DNA from 4 places in the Citrobacter koseri ATCC BAA-895 genome. Region 3 is predicted to be linked to each of the others. Evidence: predicted binding sites of a transcription regulator. Region 3 holds the regulator's gene; each other region holds the start of a gene.

The links. Region 3 encodes PurR, which represses purine synthesis genes. Its sites were predicted from a motif close to CANGCAAACGTTTGCNTG; they were not measured.
Region 1: guaB (IMP dehydrogenase) is a predicted target of PurR. The motif match lies at 1,701-1,718, and genes of this name have one in related genera.
Region 2: carA (glutamine-hydrolyzing carbamoyl-phosphate synthase small subunit) is a predicted target of PurR. The motif match lies at 1,965-1,982, and genes of this name have one in related genera.
Region 4: purE (5-(carboxyamino)imidazole ribonucleotide mutase) is a predicted target of PurR. The motif match lies at 2,199-2,216, and genes of this name have one in related genera.

The regions. Positions count from the first base shown of each region.
Region 1 is NC_009792.1:269,479-273,692, reverse strand. It holds gene guaA (glutamine-hydrolyzing GMP synthase) at 1-113, opposite strand, end outside; gene guaB (IMP dehydrogenase) at 182-1,648, opposite strand; gene xseA (exodeoxyribonuclease VII large subunit) at 1,810-3,183, shown strand; gene CKO_RS01245 (zinc ribbon domain-containing protein) at 3,180-3,395, opposite strand; gene CKO_RS01240 (peptide MFS transporter) at 3,526-4,214, opposite strand, start outside.
Region 2 is NC_009792.1:3,121,900-3,126,113, reverse strand. It holds gene CKO_RS14355 (LysR family transcriptional regulator) at 1-17, opposite strand, end outside; gene CKO_RS14350 (serine-tRNA(Ala) deacylase AlaX) at 108-737, shown strand; gene dapB (4-hydroxy-tetrahydrodipicolinate reductase) at 924-1,745, shown strand; gene carA (glutamine-hydrolyzing carbamoyl-phosphate synthase small subunit) at 2,202-3,350, shown strand; gene carB (carbamoyl-phosphate synthase large subunit) at 3,369-4,214, shown strand, end outside.
Region 3 is NC_009792.1:1,603,984-1,608,197, reverse strand. It holds gene punC (purine nucleoside transporter PunC) at 1-819, opposite strand, end outside; gene punR (DNA-binding transcriptional activator PunR) at 932-1,864, shown strand; gene purR (HTH-type transcriptional repressor PurR) at 1,861-2,886, opposite strand; gene cydH (cytochrome bd-I accessory subunit CydH) at 3,184-3,273, shown strand; gene CKO_RS07130 (MFS transporter) at 3,448-4,214, shown strand, end outside.
Region 4 is NC_009792.1:2,436,447-2,440,660, reverse strand. It holds gene mnmH (tRNA 2-selenouridine(34) synthase MnmH) at 1-455, opposite strand, end outside; gene purK (5-(carboxyamino)imidazole ribonucleotide synthase) at 555-1,622, opposite strand; gene purE (5-(carboxyamino)imidazole ribonucleotide mutase) at 1,619-2,128, opposite strand; gene lpxH (UDP-2,3-diacylglucosamine diphosphatase) at 2,247-2,969, opposite strand; gene ppiB (peptidylprolyl isomerase B) at 2,972-3,466, opposite strand; gene cysS (cysteine--tRNA ligase) at 3,640-4,214, shown strand, end outside.

The sequences.
Region 1 (4,214 bases), 1.3 Mb from region 3:
GCCCACAGTTCGCAGTAAACGCCGAGTTCACGCACGCGACGCGCAACCAGCTGAGTGTACTGAGAACCAAAATCCAGGATGAGAATGCGATGTTTATGAATATTTTCCGTCATTGACGCTAATTCCGAGGCAAGTGAAACAGATTAAATAAATCGCCCGACACGAGGTCGGGCGAAGAAAATCAGGAGCCCAGACGGTAGTTCGGGGACTCTTTGGTGATGGTCACGTCATGAACGTGGCTTTCCTGAATACCCGCACCGCTGATGCGTACAAACTCCGCTTTGGTACGCAGCGCGTCGATAGTACCACAGCCGGTCAGACCCATACAGGAGCGCAGGCCGCCCATCTGCTGGTGAATGATCTCTTTCAGGCGGCCTTTATACGCTACGCGGCCTTCGATACCTTCCGGCACCAGTTTGTCTGCCGCGTTATCGCTCTGGAAGTAACGGTCAGAGGAGCCTTTGGACATCGCGCCCAGAGAACCCATACCACGGTAGGATTTGTAAGAACGGCCCTGGTACAGTTCGATTTCACCCGGGGATTCTTCAGTACCCGCCAGCATGGAACCGACCATTACCGCGCTTGCGCCTGCGGCGATCGCTTTGGCGATATCGCCGGAGAAACGAATACCGCCATCGGCGATAACCGGAATGCCCAGGCCTTCGAGTGCTTCTACTGCATCAGAGACAGCAGTAATTTGTGGAACGCCTACGCCTGTGACGATACGGGTCGTACAGATAGAGCCAGGACCGATACCCACTTTCACCGCGCTGACGCCAGCGTCTGCCAGCGCGCGCGCGCCTGCGCCGGTTGCTACGTTACCGCCGATGATTTGCAGATCCGGGTATTTGGCACGGGTTTCACGAATGCGTTGCAGAACGCCTTCGGAGTGGCCGTGAGAGGAGTCGATCAGCAGTACGTCAACGCCTGCGGCAACCAGCGCGTCAACGCGCTCTTCGTTGCCCGCACCCGCGCCAACTGCCGCGCCAACGCGCAGACGACCCTGCTCATCTTTACAGGCGTTCGGTTTACGTTCCGCTTTCTGGAAATCTTTTACGGTGATCATGCCGATCAGATGGAAGCTGTCATCCACAACCAGCGCTTTCTCAACGCGTTTTTCGTGCATTTTGGCAAAAACCACTTCACGCGCTTCACCTTCGCGCACCGTGACCAGGCGCTCTTTCGGCGTCATATACACGCTGACAGGCTGGCTCAGGTCGGTGACAAAACGCACGTCACGACCGGTAATGATACCGACCAGCTCGTTATCTTCGGTGACAACCGGATAGCCAGCAAAACCGTTACGTTCGGTCAGTTCTTTCACTTCACGCAGCGTGGTGGTTGGCAGAACGGTTTGCGGGTCGGTGACCACGCCGGATTCATGTTTCTTCACGCGGCGAACTTCTTCCGCCTGACGCTCGATAGACATGTTTTTGTGGATAAAACCGATGCCGCCTTCCTGTGCCAGGGCAATTGCAAGGCGCGCTTCCGTCACGGTATCCATTGCTGCGGAGAGCATAGGGATGTTCAGACGAATGGTTTTCGTCAACTGCGTGCTGAGGTCGGCAGTATTCGGCAGAACGGTGGAGTGAGCGGGAACGAGGAGGACGTCGTCAAACGTCAGAGCTTCTTTAGCAATACGTAGCATGGGCAATATCTCTAACCTGGGGGTGGATAAATATTGCCGTGGCATTATACAGAGCGAAACCGATTGCATCCACACTTTTTTGCAAATAATGCTTGCGATCCCCTGTGGGCGGGTTACTATCGACTGAATAACTTGCTGATTTAGAATTTGATCCCGCTCACATGTTATCCTCTCAGACCTCCACAATCTTTACCGTAAGCCGCCTTAATCAGACGGTTCGTCTGCTGCTTGAGCAGGAAATGGGGCAAGTATGGATCAGCGGTGAAATCTCTAATTTCACGCAGCCCGCTTCCGGCCACTGGTACTTTACGCTAAAGGATGACACCGCCCAGGTACGCTGCGCGATGTTCCGTAACAGCAACCGCCGCGTCACTTTTCGCCCGCAGCACGGGCAACAGGTGCTGGTTCGCGCCAATATCACCCTGTATGAGCCGCGCGGCGACTATCAGATCATCATTGAAAGCATGCAGCCTGCGGGTGAAGGTCTGCTCCAGCAGAAGTATGAATTACTGAAAGCAAAATTGCAGGCTGAAGGGCTGTTCGATCAGCAGTATAAACAACCGCTCCCCTCGCCCGCTCACTGCGTCGGGGTGATCACCTCAAAAACCGGTGCCGCTTTACATGACATTCTTCATGTCCTGAAACGCCGCGATCCCTCCCTGCCGGTTATCATCTACCCGACCGCTGTTCAGGGTGATGACGCGCCGGGCCAGATTGTTCGCGCCATTGAACGGGCTAACGCCCGAAATGAATGCGACGTGCTGATCGTCGGGCGCGGCGGCGGTTCACTGGAAGATCTGTGGAGCTTTAACGATGAACGCGTGGCGCGGGCGATTTTCGCCAGCCGCATTCCGGTCGTTAGCGCCGTCGGCCATGAAACCGACGTTACCATCGCCGATTTTGTTGCCGACCTGCGCGCGCCGACGCCTTCCGCAGCCGCCGAGATAGTCAGCCGTAATCAGCAGGAGTTGCTGCGCCAGATTCAGTCCGCGCAACAACGCCTCGGGATGGCGATGGATTACTATCTGGCAAACCGCAACCGCCGTTTTACGCAGCTTTTCCATCGGTTACAGCAGCAACACCCGCAACTGCGCCTGGCACGCCAGCAGACGATGCTTGAAAGATTGCGCCAGCGGATGAACTTCGCGCTGGATAATCAACTCAAGCGCGCGGCCTCGCGCCAGCAACGTGTCCTTCAGCGTTTAAACCAGCAAAACCCGCAGCCGCGAATTTATCGCGCGCAAACGCGTATTCAGCAACTGGAGTATCGTCTGGCCGAGAACGTGCGCGCACGTCTGAGCGCCACACGCGAACGCTTTGGCAATGCGGTAACGCATCTTGAAGCCGTCAGCCCGCTCTCCACGCTGGCGCGCGGTTATAGCGTAACCACGGCGACGGACGGCAAGGTGCTGAAGCAAACCAGACAGGTGAAAGCCGGTGATGTGCTCACCACCCGGCTGTCAGACGGCTGGGTGGAAAGCGAAGTGAAAGGCGTGACGACCGCGAAGAAAACGCGCAGGAAAAAGACGGATTAAAGCGGCACAAACTCCACGCGCTTTTTAGAGATCAGCCCATGATCATTCTGGCAGAAATAATCCACCGCGCCGCAGGCTTTTAACACCTGGAGCGGCTTATGGCACTCCGGGCAGCGCGCTTCAAGTTCAATATCTTTATTGCAGCTGTCGCAATGCGCCGCACCGTTTTGCGGTTCCAGCTCTGTATGGCAATCCGGGCAGGTAATCGACACGGTAACTCCTTTGATATCTTGCGGGCTGAGCATCAAAGCCCATGACCAATAAATCCCTGAACGCCTGTTCCCGTCTCGTTCGTTGAACTGCCGGGGCGTCACTCACGCCCCGGCCAGATCGGATGTTGCATCAGGCGTTAGTGACCGGCTTCTGCTCATTTTTAGTCTGTGTATTTTCCAGCATACGACGAACCGGAACAATAAGCACGATCAGCACCGCAGCGCAAATCAGCAGGGCGACGGAGCAACGCGCAAAGAGGTCCGGCAGCATATCGAGCTGATCGGCCTTCACATGGCCGCCAATCAGGCCCGCAGCCAGGTTACCCAGCGCGCTCGCACAGAACCACAGCCCCATCATCTGACCGCGCATTCTTTCCGGCGCCAGCAGCGTCATGGTCGCCAGACCAATCGGGCTCAGGCACAGCTCGCCCAGCGTCAGCATCAGAATGCTGCCTACCAGCCAGAACGGCGATACGCCCGCCCCGCCGTTATTCAGCACGTTCTGCGCCGCCAGCATCATCAGGCCAAAGCCCGCCGCCGCACACAGAATACCGATAACAAACTTGGTGATGCTGCTCGGGCGAATGTTCATGCTCGCCAGCTTTGGCCATGCCCAGCTGAACACCGGCGCCAGCAGGATGATAAACAGGGCGTTGATCGACTGGAACCATACGGCTGGAATCTCAAAATCGCCGATCATGCGGTTAGTGTAGTCGTTGGCGAACAGGTTGAATGAGGTCGGCTTTTGCTCAAACGCAGACCAGAAGAATGCGGCTGAAACCAGCAGGATAAAGCAGACCAGCAGTCGTGCGCGTTCTT
Region 2 (4,214 bases), 1.5 Mb from region 3:
AGGAGTGTCAAATTCATTTGTGTTTCTCAGGCAAAGATTCATTGCCGGGCAGGCGGATTATCTGCTCCGGGATAAATAATATACTGCCCTTCACGACAGGAGGACATATGACAGAACGTCTTTATTACAACACCGATGATACAGAAGGCATGGCATGTGTGACGGGGTGCTCTCCACAAATGGATGGCCTGTATGCCGTTACGCTCGATAAAACATTATTCCACCCTCAGGGAGGTGGACAACCCGCAGACAAAGGCTGGATTGCGGATATTCCGGTTTGCGGAATCATGTTACGTGATAATCAAATTATACATATTCTGCCGCAACCCGTTGCAGCGGGAGTGGTGCAGCTAAAAGTCGATGCACAGACACGTTTGCTCAACTCTCGTCTGCATTCAGCAGGCCATCTTATCGGGTGTGCGGGAGAAACATGGGGTTGGTCGCCAGTGAAAGCGCACCACTGGCCGGGTGAGGGGCGCATTACCTTTTCAGCAGGTGAACATGCTCGTCTTCCTGATGCTGAAAATCTGCTGGCGTGTATTGAACAGTGGCAGGCGAAGGATTATGCCCGCCGAATTGAGTTTGACGGTGAGCGACGTAAAGTGGGGTTTGGCGAACTTCCGATGTACTTCTGTGGAGGAACACATGTCACTTCGCTCGGCCAACTTGGTCGTATAATGATCGGTGGGATTAAAATGAAGAAAGGGCAGCTCATCATTAACTATTCCATTGAATAGCGCCCATTTGCTCTTGATCGCAGGCAGAGTTGCCTGCGGTGTCCCGCTTTTCCCGCATATAGCTTTTACTGATATCTCTCCCTGTTTATCATTAAATTCTAATTATCGACGTTTTTGGCTAGCGGCGCGGCGTGGCGCTGGTTAATCTGAAAACGATTTACGCAAAATTAACAAAAGAGAATAGCTATGCATGATGCACAAATCCGCGTTGCCATCGCGGGAGCCGGGGGACGCATGGGACGTCAGCTGATTCAGGCCGCCCTGGGGATGGACGGCGTTCAACTCGGCGCGGCGCTGGAGCGGGAAGGTTCTTCATTACTGGGCAGCGATGCCGGTGAATTAGCAGGCGCAGGGAAAACGGGCGTCACCGTGCAAAGTAGCCTGGAAGCGGTAAAAGATGATTTTGACATCTTTATCGATTTCACTCGCCCGGAAGGGACGCTGGCGCACCTGGCGTTTTGCCGTCAGCACGGTAAAGGCATCGTCATTGGCACGACGGGATTTGATGACGCAGGCAAGCAGGCCATTCGCGATGCCGCGCAGGATATCGGCATTGTGTTCGCCGCCAACTTTAGCGTCGGTGTTAACGTCATGCTGAAGCTACTTGAGAAAGCGGCGAAAGTGATGGGCGACTATACCGATATTGAAATTATCGAAGCGCACCATCGCCATAAAGTGGATGCGCCGTCAGGCACCGCGCTGGCGATGGGGGAAGCGATCGCCCACGCGCTGGACAAAGATCTGAAAGCGTGCGCGGTATACAGTCGTGAAGGTTATACCGGCGAACGCGTGCCGGGCACCATCGGTTTTGCGACGGTTCGTGCTGGCGACATTGTGGGTGAACATACCGCGATGTTTGCTGATATCGGTGAACGTATTGAAATCACGCATAAGGCCTCCAGCCGTATGACGTTTGCGAATGGCGCGGTCAGATCGGCTATCTGGCTAAAATCAAAGCCAAATGGTCTTTTTGATATGAGTGATGTACTGAATTTAAACAATTTATAGCTGGTTTTTACCCTTCGTGATGTGGTTATGGTAATCATAATTTGTTGATTACATAGGGCAATAATTTATTGCCCTATTATTTTTAGCATTATCTTTCTGTTTTTTATTTAAACTCGTGAATTTATCTGTTTTCTTCTGTTTATTTGTTGCTTTTATGTAAATTTTGACCAAATGGTCCACTTTTTCCTTCTCTCTGGTTTCATAATGCATTCTTTCAGCCACGCAAGCGTTTTCCAGGACAAGTTAGCTGATCTTTTTGCCTGTTAAATCAGAACATCCTTCCCTGAGTCGTAAAACAATACAAAAAATACCGCCTTTAAGTTGACTTTTACCCGCCTTATCTTCAGAATGCCGCCGTTTGCCAGAAATCCACGGGTAAGCAGATTTGCATTGATTCAGGTTATACAAATGAATTAATATGCAAATAAAGTGAGTGAATATTCTCTGGAGGGTGTTTTGATTAAGTCAGCGCTATTGGTTCTGGAAGACGGAACCCAGTTTCACGGTCGGGCCATAGGGGCAACAGGTTCGGCGGTTGGGGAAGTCGTTTTCAATACTTCAATGACCGGTTATCAAGAAATCCTCACTGATCCTTCCTATTCCCGCCAAATTGTCACTCTTACTTATCCTCATATCGGTAATGTCGGCACCAATGAAGCCGATGAAGAATCCTCTCAGGTTCATGCGCAAGGTCTGGTCATTCGCGATCTGCCGCTGATTGCCAGCAACTTCCGCAATACTGAAGACCTCTCTTCTTACCTGAAACGCCATAACATCGTGGCGATTGCCGATATTGATACCCGTAAGCTGACGCGCCTGCTGCGTGAGAAGGGCGCACAGAACGGCTGCATTATCGCGGGTGATAACCCGGATGCGGCACTGGCGCTGGAGAAAGCGAAAGCCTTCCCGGGCCTCAATGGAATGGATCTGGCGAAAGAAGTGACCACCGCTGAATCCTATAGCTGGACGCAGGGAAGCTGGACGCTTGCAGACGACCTGCCGGAAGCCAAATCAGAAACTGACCTGCCGTTCCACGTTGTGGCTTACGACTACGGCGCGAAACGCAACATCCTGCGTATGCTGGTAGACAGAGGCTGCCGCCTGACGGTGGTTCCGGCGAAGACCTCCGCCGAAGAGGTGCTGAAGATGAACCCGGACGGTATCTTCCTCTCTAACGGCCCTGGCGATCCGGCGCCGTGCGACTACGCTATCGAGGCGATTCAGGCATTCCTCGAAACCGATATTCCGGTTTTCGGCATCTGCCTCGGCCATCAGCTGCTGGCGCTGGCGAGCGGCGCGAAAACCATCAAGATGAAGTTCGGCCACCACGGCGGTAACCATCCGGTAAAAGATATCGATAACAATACCGTGATGATTACGGCGCAGAACCACGGTTTTGCGGTGGATGAGGCTTCTATGCCTGCAAATCTGCGAGTGACGCACAAATCGCTGTTCGACGGCACTCTGCAAGGGATTCATCGCACCGATAAACCGGCGTTCAGCTTCCAGGGACACCCTGAGGCGAGCCCTGGCCCGCATGATGCCGCGCCATTGTTCGACCACTTTATCGAGTTAATTGAGCAGTACCGTCAGTCCGCGAAATAATCAGGAGTAAACAGAGCCATGCCAAAACGTACAGACATAAAAAGTATCCTGATTCTGGGTGCGGGCCCGATTGTTATCGGCCAGGCGTGTGAGTTTGACTACTCTGGCGCCCAGGCGTGTAAAGCGCTGCGCGAAGAAGGTTATCGCGTCATCCTGGTGAACTCTAACCCCGCGACCATCATGACCGACCCGGAAATGGCCGATGCGACCTACATCGAGCCGATTCACTGGGAAGTGGTGCGTAAAATTATTGAGAAAGAGCGCCCGGATGCGGTGCTGCCGACGATGGGCGGCCAGACGGCGCTGAACTGCGCGCTGGAGCTGGAGCGTCAGGGCGTGCTGGCTGAGTTCGGCGTGACCATGATTGGCGCCACTGCCGATGCGATTGATAAAGCCGAAGATCGCCGCCGTTTCGATGTGGCGATGAAGAAAATCGGCCTCGACACTGCCCGCTCCGGTATTGCGCATACGATGGAAGAGGCGCTGGCGGTTGCCGCTGACGTCGGTTATCCGTGCATTATCCGTCCATCCTTTACGATGGGCGGCACCGGCGGCGGTATTGCCTACAACCGCGAAGAGTTCGAAGAAATTTGCGCGCGCGGTCTGGATCTCTCCCCAACCAACGAACTGCTGATAGATGAGTCGCTGATTGGCTGGAAAGAGTACGAAATGGAAGTGGTGCGTGATAAGAACGACAACTGCATTATCGTCTGTTCCATTGAGAACTTTGACGCGATGGGCATCCACACCGGTGATTCCATCACAGTGGCTCCGGCGCAAACGCTGACGGACAAAGAGTACCAAATCATGCGTAACGCCTCGATGGCGGTACTGCGTGAAATCGGCGTGGAAACCGGCGGTTCC
Region 3 (4,214 bases):
CCAGGGCAACAGCTGTTGACCCTGCCATTTTTGCAGCGCCGCGCGGCAACCGTAACCGCCCACCAGGAACGCGATGGTCTGCGGTACATAACTCAGGCCAATTACCGCCGGGCTATAGCCCATTTCGCTGAGGATAAACGGGGAACCCGTCAGCCAGGCAAAAAAGCTGGCGGAGCAGGCGGCGTAAATCAGGACGTTGCCGCGATAAGTTTGTGAACGCAGCAGGCTGGCGAAGGTCAGTTTTTCCTGGCTGTGGTCATGTGCTTTTGTTGTTGGCTTTAAGCGTAAGGCGGGCAGCATCAATATCAGCGTAATGATGAACAGCGTGGCAAAAATGGCCTGCCAGGAAAAATGCGTCAGGATCCAACTGCCGAGTAAAGGCGCAAGGGCGGGCGATAAACCGACCAGCGGCATAATGGTAGCGAAGATGCGATTAATTTTTTGCGTTGGATAATAATCCGTCACCAGTGCCTGCCAGATCACCGTAGCGGCACAAACCCCCACCGCCTGAATAAAACGCAGTACCAGCAGCCCAGTAGCGCTTTCGACCCACATCATCCCCAGACTGCCCAGCGCGAAGATGGAGAGACCCAGCAGCAAAATGGGTTTACGCCCGTAACGGTCTGACAGCGGCCCCCACAGCAGTTGCGCGACGGCGAAACCGGCCAGGAACAGACTGAGGCTGGCGCTGACAGCCGCCGCCGGTGTTTGCAGGTCGGCCTGAATTGCCGCGAACGCAGGCAGATACATATCTGTTGCCAGAAAGCCCAGCACGCTGAGACCCGCCAGCCAGACTAAAAAACCTTTTCCGGGTTGCATAATTGTTTCTCTTTTCCAGAAGTAAGACATTGCCGCTGAGTGTAGGGAGTGAAATTCTGCTTGTGAAACGCTAATATTTGGCTACTGGATTCAAAATTTTTGCAGGCAGAATATGTGGTCAGAATATTCACTCGAAGTGGTTGATGCCGTTGCCCGTAATGGCAGTTTTAGTTCTGCGGCGCAGGAGTTGCACCGCGTGCCTTCTGCGGTGAGCTACACCGTCCGTCAACTGGAAGAGTGGCTGGCGGTGCCGCTTTTCGAACGACGCCATCGGGATGTTGAACTGACCCCCGCCGGGGCATGGTTTTTAAAGGAAGGGCGCTCTGTTATCAAAAAAATGCAGATCACCCGACAGCAGTGCCAGCAGATCGCCAACGGCTGGCGGGGTCAACTGGCGATTGCGGTCGACAATATTGTTAAGCCGGAGCGCACCCGGCAGATGATTGTTGATTTTTATCGTCATTTTGATGATGTGGAATTGCTGGTCTTTCAGGAGGTATTTAACGGCGTCTGGGATGCGCTGTCGGACGGGCGCGTGGAGCTGGCTATCGGCGCGACGCAGGCCATTCCGGTTGGAGGACGCTACACCTTTCGCGATATGGGGATGCTGAGCTGGAGCTGCGTGGTCGCCCGCCATCATCCGCTGGCGTCAATGGCTGGCCCGCTCAGTGACGACACGTTGCGCAACTGGCCGTCGCTGGTCCGGGAGGATACCTCGCGTACGCTTCCGAAGCGCATCACCTGGCTGCTGGATAACCAAAAACGCGTGGTGGTGCCGGACTGGGAATCTTCAGCGACCTGCCTTTCCGCGGGACTGTGTGTGGGAATGGTGCCGACCCACTTTGCTAAGCCGTGGATCGACAGCGGGAAATGGGTGGCGCTACAGCTTGAGAATCCGTTTCCTGATGCGGCGTGCTGTCTGACGTGGCAGCAGAACGACACGTCGCCCGCGCTGGCCTGGTTACTGGACTATCTGGGCGACAGCGAAACGCTGAATAAAGAGTGGTTACGGGAGCCGGAAGAGGCTCCCGCAGAAGGGGATTAACGGCGATAGTCGCGGAATGGGCCATCGGCGACAGAGCGACGCTCAATCAGACGCGGATGCACCTCAATGGACTGCGACTCTTCGCGTTTATTGACGATACGGTCAAGCAGCATATTGAAGGCCGTTTCACCCAGAGAATCTTTCGGCTGGTGAATCGTCGTCAGCGCAGGCGTAAAGTAACGCGCGTTGCGTACGTTGTCGTAGCCGATGACCGAGATATCCTGCGGTACGCGCAGCCCCATCTCGTCAGCGGCGCACAACGCGCCCATCGCCATAATGTCGCCACCGCAGAATACGGCCGTCGGGCGGTGAGACTGGGAGATCATTTGCTGCATCGCGCGGTAGCCTGATTCCGGCTCGAAATCACCCTGAACGATCCAGTTTTCCGGCACGTTTATCAGCGCTTCTTCCATCGCTTTCATAAAGCCAGCCAGACGACCTGCGCCGGTGTTGCGTTCCATCGGGCCGGGGATCACGCCAATTTCACGGTGGCCGCGTTCAACCAGATAACGACCGGCCATATAGCCGCCTGCAAAGGCGTTATCAATGACCGTATCGGTAAAGTCCGCTTTGGCTTCGCCCCAGTCCATCACCACCATCGGGATATGGCGATACTCTTCAAGCATAGAGAGCAGGGACTCAGGGTATTCGGAACACATGACCAGCAGGCCATCCACGCGTTTTTGCGCCATCATGGAGAGGTACGCGCGCTGTTTTTCCAGGTTGTTCCAGGCGTTGCCCAGAATCAGCGTATATCCTTTCTGGAAACAGTTCTTTTCAACGGCTTCGATAATTTCAGCAAAATAGGCGGCTTCGCTGCTGGTCGCCAGCAAACCAATCGATTTGGTGTGGTTAACCTTCAGGCTGCGGGCAACCGCGCTGGGAGAGTAGTGCAGCTCTTTAATGGCTGCCCATACCGCGTTGCGCGTCTCTTCCGCAACGAAGCGCGTTTTGTTAATTACGTGTGATACGGTTGTAGTGGAAACGTTTGCTCGCTTCGCCACATCTTTAATTGTTGCCATTACATCTCACTCCAGACCATATCCTGAACTCCTGAAAATACTGTAAGTAAACGTTTGCCTTTACACACCTTGATCGCAACGTCAGGGTTGCGGCACGCCGGGAAAACGACACGGAACATCAGGAAGGGGGCAATGGCCGGTACGCTAATCAAGTAAGCGTGGAATTTTGTCTGATCTTGACGAAAAGGGGAAGAGTTAAAAGCGCTTATCAATATAAATCATGGGAGATTTTTGCATTCAAGTGTGTAAAAATGCGCAATATCACTTTTTGTGTGGGAATAAAAAGGAGAAAACTTGATGAGCACCGATCTGAAATTTTCGTTAGTGACCACCATTATTGTGCTGGGCCTGATTGTCGCAGGCGGTCTGACTGCCGCACTGAACTGATTTACCTCTGAGGGAGAGCATTCTCCCTCTGTCTTTCCTCTCTCTTCTTCCTCATTTTTAACCAAATCGTAAAAGTCTTTTGCTATTTTGCTTACTTTATTAGTTTTGTGATTGATGTCATGCTTTTGACTCTTTTGCGTGCCTCGTGACGGCACGAAGCTGCGGAGTCGATGTATGAAAATAAATTATCCCTTACTGGCGCTGGCAATTGGCGCATTTGGTATTGGAACCACCGAGTTCTCTCCTATGGGCTTGTTGCCTGTTATCGCTCGCGGCGTGGATGTCTCGATTCCTGCGGCCGGAATGCTAATCAGCGCGTATGCCGTTGGTGTGATGGTCGGCGCACCGTTGATGACGCTGCTGCTTTCCCATCGCGCACGTCGTAATGCGCTTATTTTTTTGATGGCGATTTTTACCCTCGGAAATGTGCTGTCGGCCATCTCGCCGGATTACACTACGTTGATGCTGTCGCGGATTCTGACCAGCCTGAATCACGGCGCTTTCTTCGGTCTGGGGTCGGTGGTGGCGGCCAGCGTCGTCCCCAAACATAAACAGGCCAGTGCGGTCGCCACCATGTTTATGGGGCTGACAATCGCCAATATTGGCGGTGTTCCTGCGGCGACCTGGCTGGGGGAAACCATTGGCTGGCGTATGTCCTTCATGGCGACGGCGGGGCTGGGCGTAATTTCAATGATTAGCCTCTTTTTCTCGTTGCCGAAAGGCGGGGCGGGAGAGCGCCCTGAGGTGCGCAAAGAGCTGGCGGTGCTGTTGCGACCACAGGTGTTATCGGCATTACTGACCACCGTTCTGGGCGCAGGCGCGATGTTTACACTCTATACCTATATCGCCCCAGTGCTGCACAGCATTACGCATGCAACGCCTGCTTTCGTTACCGGTATGCTGGTACTGATTGGCGTTGGCTTTTCTATCGGCAACTATCT
Region 4 (4,214 bases), 830 kb from region 3:
TTTCCGCTGCCGGTACAGCCGCCAATTAAGATCATGGGTTTTTGTACCAGCGTGTCGGTGATGTGCATGGCCGCCTGGCGGAGCGCTTTGTAGCCGCCCTGGATCAGCGGATAATCCACGCCGGACTCATGTAGCCATTGTTGTACGATATGCGAACGCTGACCGCCGCGCGCGCAGCAGAGATAACCCCGGGGATGTTGAATACAGGCTTTTCGCCAGGCCTCCAGCCGCCGTTGACGCTCGTCGCCGGCAACGAGTTTATGGCCCAACGCCAGTGCCGCTTCCGGCCCCTGGCGTTTGTAACAGGTGCCGACTGCCGCGCGTTCTTCATCATTCATTAAGGGCAGGTTAATCGCGGTGGGCATGGCGCCCTGCGTAAATTCTATCGGCGCGCGAACGTCGATTAAAGGCGTATCGGCCGCCAGAATGGCGCGATAGTCCGTCCCATCGTTCATTGTGGAATCCTGAAAAAAAACAAACGGCAATGACGGGGATTTTACGCGCTGAAGGAGGAGCCGGAAAAGGATAAGATTCCTTTCCCGGCATTTTATGTATTACTTAAGCTTACTTTGCGCCCAGATGATGCCGCTGGCGTATTCCGGCGGCAGCAAGGGAACTAAGGCTTCCAGCGTTGCGCTTAAGCGATCGGTATCGCTGTCGGTCAGGTTCAGGTGGCCCACTTTACGCCCCTCGCGAACCTCTTTGTCGTACCAGTGCAGATGCACCAGCGGCAGTTTCAGCCAGTCGTAATTCAGAGCGCTGCCAATCAGGTTCACCATCACGGACGGGCTGTCCACGACCGGTGACGGTAACGGCAGACCGGTAATCGCGCGCAGATGCAGCTCAAACTGGCTGATGCTGGCGCCGTTTTGCGTCCAGTGCCCGCTGTTGTGTACCCGCGGCGCCAGTTCGTTGATGAGCAACCCTTCCGGCGTGATAAAACACTCCATCGCCATGACGCCGACATAACCCAGTTCGTGCATGATGGCGGAGAGCATGGCCTCCGCCTGTTCCTGCTGTTTCGCGTTGGCCTGCGGGAACGCTACGCTGGTGCGCAGAATCCCATCCTGGTGCAGGTTGTGCGTCAGCGGGTAGAACACGGTGCTGCCGTCATGGGCGCGTGCGCCGACTAACGACACTTCGCCAGAGAAGTTAATGCCCTGTTCAACAATGCACTCGCCGTAACCGTCGTCCGGGAACTGAGCGGTTTCATCCGCGCGTAAACGCCATTGCCCACGGCCGTCGTAACCGCCGACGCGCCGTTTGACGATAGCCAGTTCGCCCAGACGCGCAAATACGGCGGGCCACTCGTCCCGGCTTGCCAGCAACTGCCAGGGCGCCGTCGCCAGCGAGAGTTTGTCAAAAAGCTGCTTTTGCGTCAGGCGGTCGGCAATAATCGGGAAAACGTCGCGGTTGACGAAAGCCGGGTGGCGCGCCAGTTCGCGGGTCAATGCGGTTTCCGGCCAGCGTTCGATTTCCGCTGTGATCACGCTTTGTTGAACCGGGACGGCGGTAGGTTCCGCGTCCAGCCCGACAGGCCAGACGGTGATGCCCAACGGTTCGCCCGCCTGACGCAGCATCCGTCCTAACTGGCCGTTACCCAGTACGCAGACCTGCTTCATGCCGCACCTCGTGGGTCGGGATTCTCAAGCACCTCATTGGTCTGGGCTTTACGCCAGTCCGCCAGACGTTGGCGCAGGTCTTTATCGTGTGTCGCCAGAATTTGCGCTGCCAGCAGCGCCGCGTTCGCCGCGCCCGCTTTGCCGATCGCCAGCGTGCCGACCGGAATGCCGCGCGGCATCTGGACGATAGAGTAGAGGCTGTCCACGCCGCTCAGCGCAGCGCTTTGCACCGGCACGCCCAGTACCGGCACCAGCGTTTTTGCCGCAATCATTCCCGGCAGATGCGCCGCGCCGCCAGCACCAGCAATAATCACCTGATAACCTTTCTCTTCGGCGCTTTCGGCGAAGCTGAACAGCTTATCGGGGGTGCGGTGTGCGGAAACCACTTCAACGTGGTGTGGAACGTTCAGGATATCGAAGATTTCGGCGGCAAACTGCATGGTAGCCCAGTCGCTTTTGGACCCCATCACGATGGCGACACGCGCCGGATTATTGCGGGAAGACATGCGTCTTAAAACTCCTGTGGTGCACAACTCTCGGCTTTTGAGGGCACAGAGAATAGCACGGAAATACGCCAAGGAAAACGGTTGCGTACCTTATGACGTCGTCAATTCACGGGAGAGGTTAAAACGGGAAATGGAGAAGCTCAACGTCATCCGGCGTGACTTTTACCATCGACCCTTCGCTATGCCAGGCGCCTAAAACAACGCGGAACGCGGGTTTGCCGTTAGCGCTCAGTTCGTGAACGTCCGGGCGATGGGTATGACCATGAATCAGCCATTGCACATGGTGTTTTTCCATTTCGACCACCACGGCCTGTGGATTAACGTCCATGATCTCCAGTGACTTGCTGCTGTTGGCGGCTTTGCTGCCTGCGCGCATTCTGGCGGCAATACGATTGCGGATAAACAGCGGCAGGGCGAGGAACAGCGTCTGTAGCCAGGGTTTGTGAACTTTGGCGCGAAACGCCTGGTAACCGGCATCGTCGGTGCAGAGCGTGTCGCCGTGCATAATCAATACGCGACGACCATAGAGGTCGAGCACCTTTTCCTGCGGCAATAGCGTCATTCCGCTTTCACGGGCAAAGCGTTTGCCGATCAAAAAATCACGGTTGCCGTGAATAAAGAAGCAGGGTACGCCGGAATCTACAACGGCTTTAATGGCTGCGGCCATTTCGCGGTGCAGCGGGTTGGGATCGTCGTCGCCTATCCAGGCTTCGAAAAGGTCGCCAAGAATGTACAGCGCATCGGCCTGGCGCGCGTCACCGGCTAAAAAACGCAGAAAACCGGCGGTGATCGCCGGTTCTTCCGTGCAGAGGTGAAGGTCTGCAATAAACAGTGTCGCCACGATTACTCGCTGACGGTCACGTTTTCGATGATAACGTCTTCTTTCGGCACGTCCTGATGCATACCGCTGCGGCCTGTTGATACGCCTTTGATTTTATCAACCACGTCCATGCCTTCCACGACTTCAGCGAATACGCAGTAGCCCCAGCCCTGCATGCTTTCGCCAGAGAAGTTCAGGAAGTCGTTGTCGGCCACGTTGATGAAGAACTGCGCCGTTGCGGAGTGTGGAGCCTGAGTACGCGCCATTGCCAGCGTGCCACGGGTGTTTTTCAGACCGTTGTTGGCTTCGTTTTTGATCGCTTCTTTGGTCGCTTTCTGCTTCATGCCAGGTTCAAAACCGCCGCCCTGAATCATGAAACCGTTAATAACACGGTGGAAAATGGTGTTGTTGTAAAAACCTTCGCGGCAGTAGTCCAGGAAGTTTTTAACTGTTTCAGGCGCTTTGTCATCAAACGTTTTGATTACGATATCGCCGTGATTAGTGTGGAAAGTAACCATTTTTGCATCCTGTTCCGATATAGTGGTGCTTCGACCCCGGTAAGGGTCACATATAGGGGGGTGTTATAGCATAACCGCACGCTGCGATCACCTCGCAAAGTGTGCTGCTTCGATTACGAATAATATGTATCATACGGATATTATTACCCACACACGTCTATACGGAATCTTCGATGTTAAAAATCTTTAATACACTGACGCGCCAAAAAGAGGAATTCAAACCTATTCATGCCGGGGAAGTCGGCATGTACGTGTGTGGTATTACCGTTTACGACCTCTGTCATATCGGTCACGGGCGTACGTTTGTCGCCTTCGACGTCGTCGCGCGCTATTTGCGTTTCCTCGGTTATACGCTGAAGTACGTGCGTAACATTACCGATATCGACGACAAGATCATTAAACGGGCGAACGAAAACGGTGAAAGCTTTGTCGCGCTGGTCGATCGTATGATTGCGGAGATGCACAAAGATTTCGACGCGCTGAATATTCTGCGCCCGGATCTGGAGCCGCGTGCAACGCACCATATCGCCGAAATTATTGAGATCACCGAACAGCTGATCGCCAAAGGTCACGCTTATGTGGCGGATAATGGCGACGTGATGTTCGACGTGCCGACCGACCCGAACTACGGTCAGCTGTCGCGCCAGGATCTGGAACAGCTACAGGCGGGCGCCCGCGTTGACGTCGTTGACGTAAAACACAACCCGATGGACTTCGTGCTGTGGAAGATGTCCAAAGAGGGCGAACC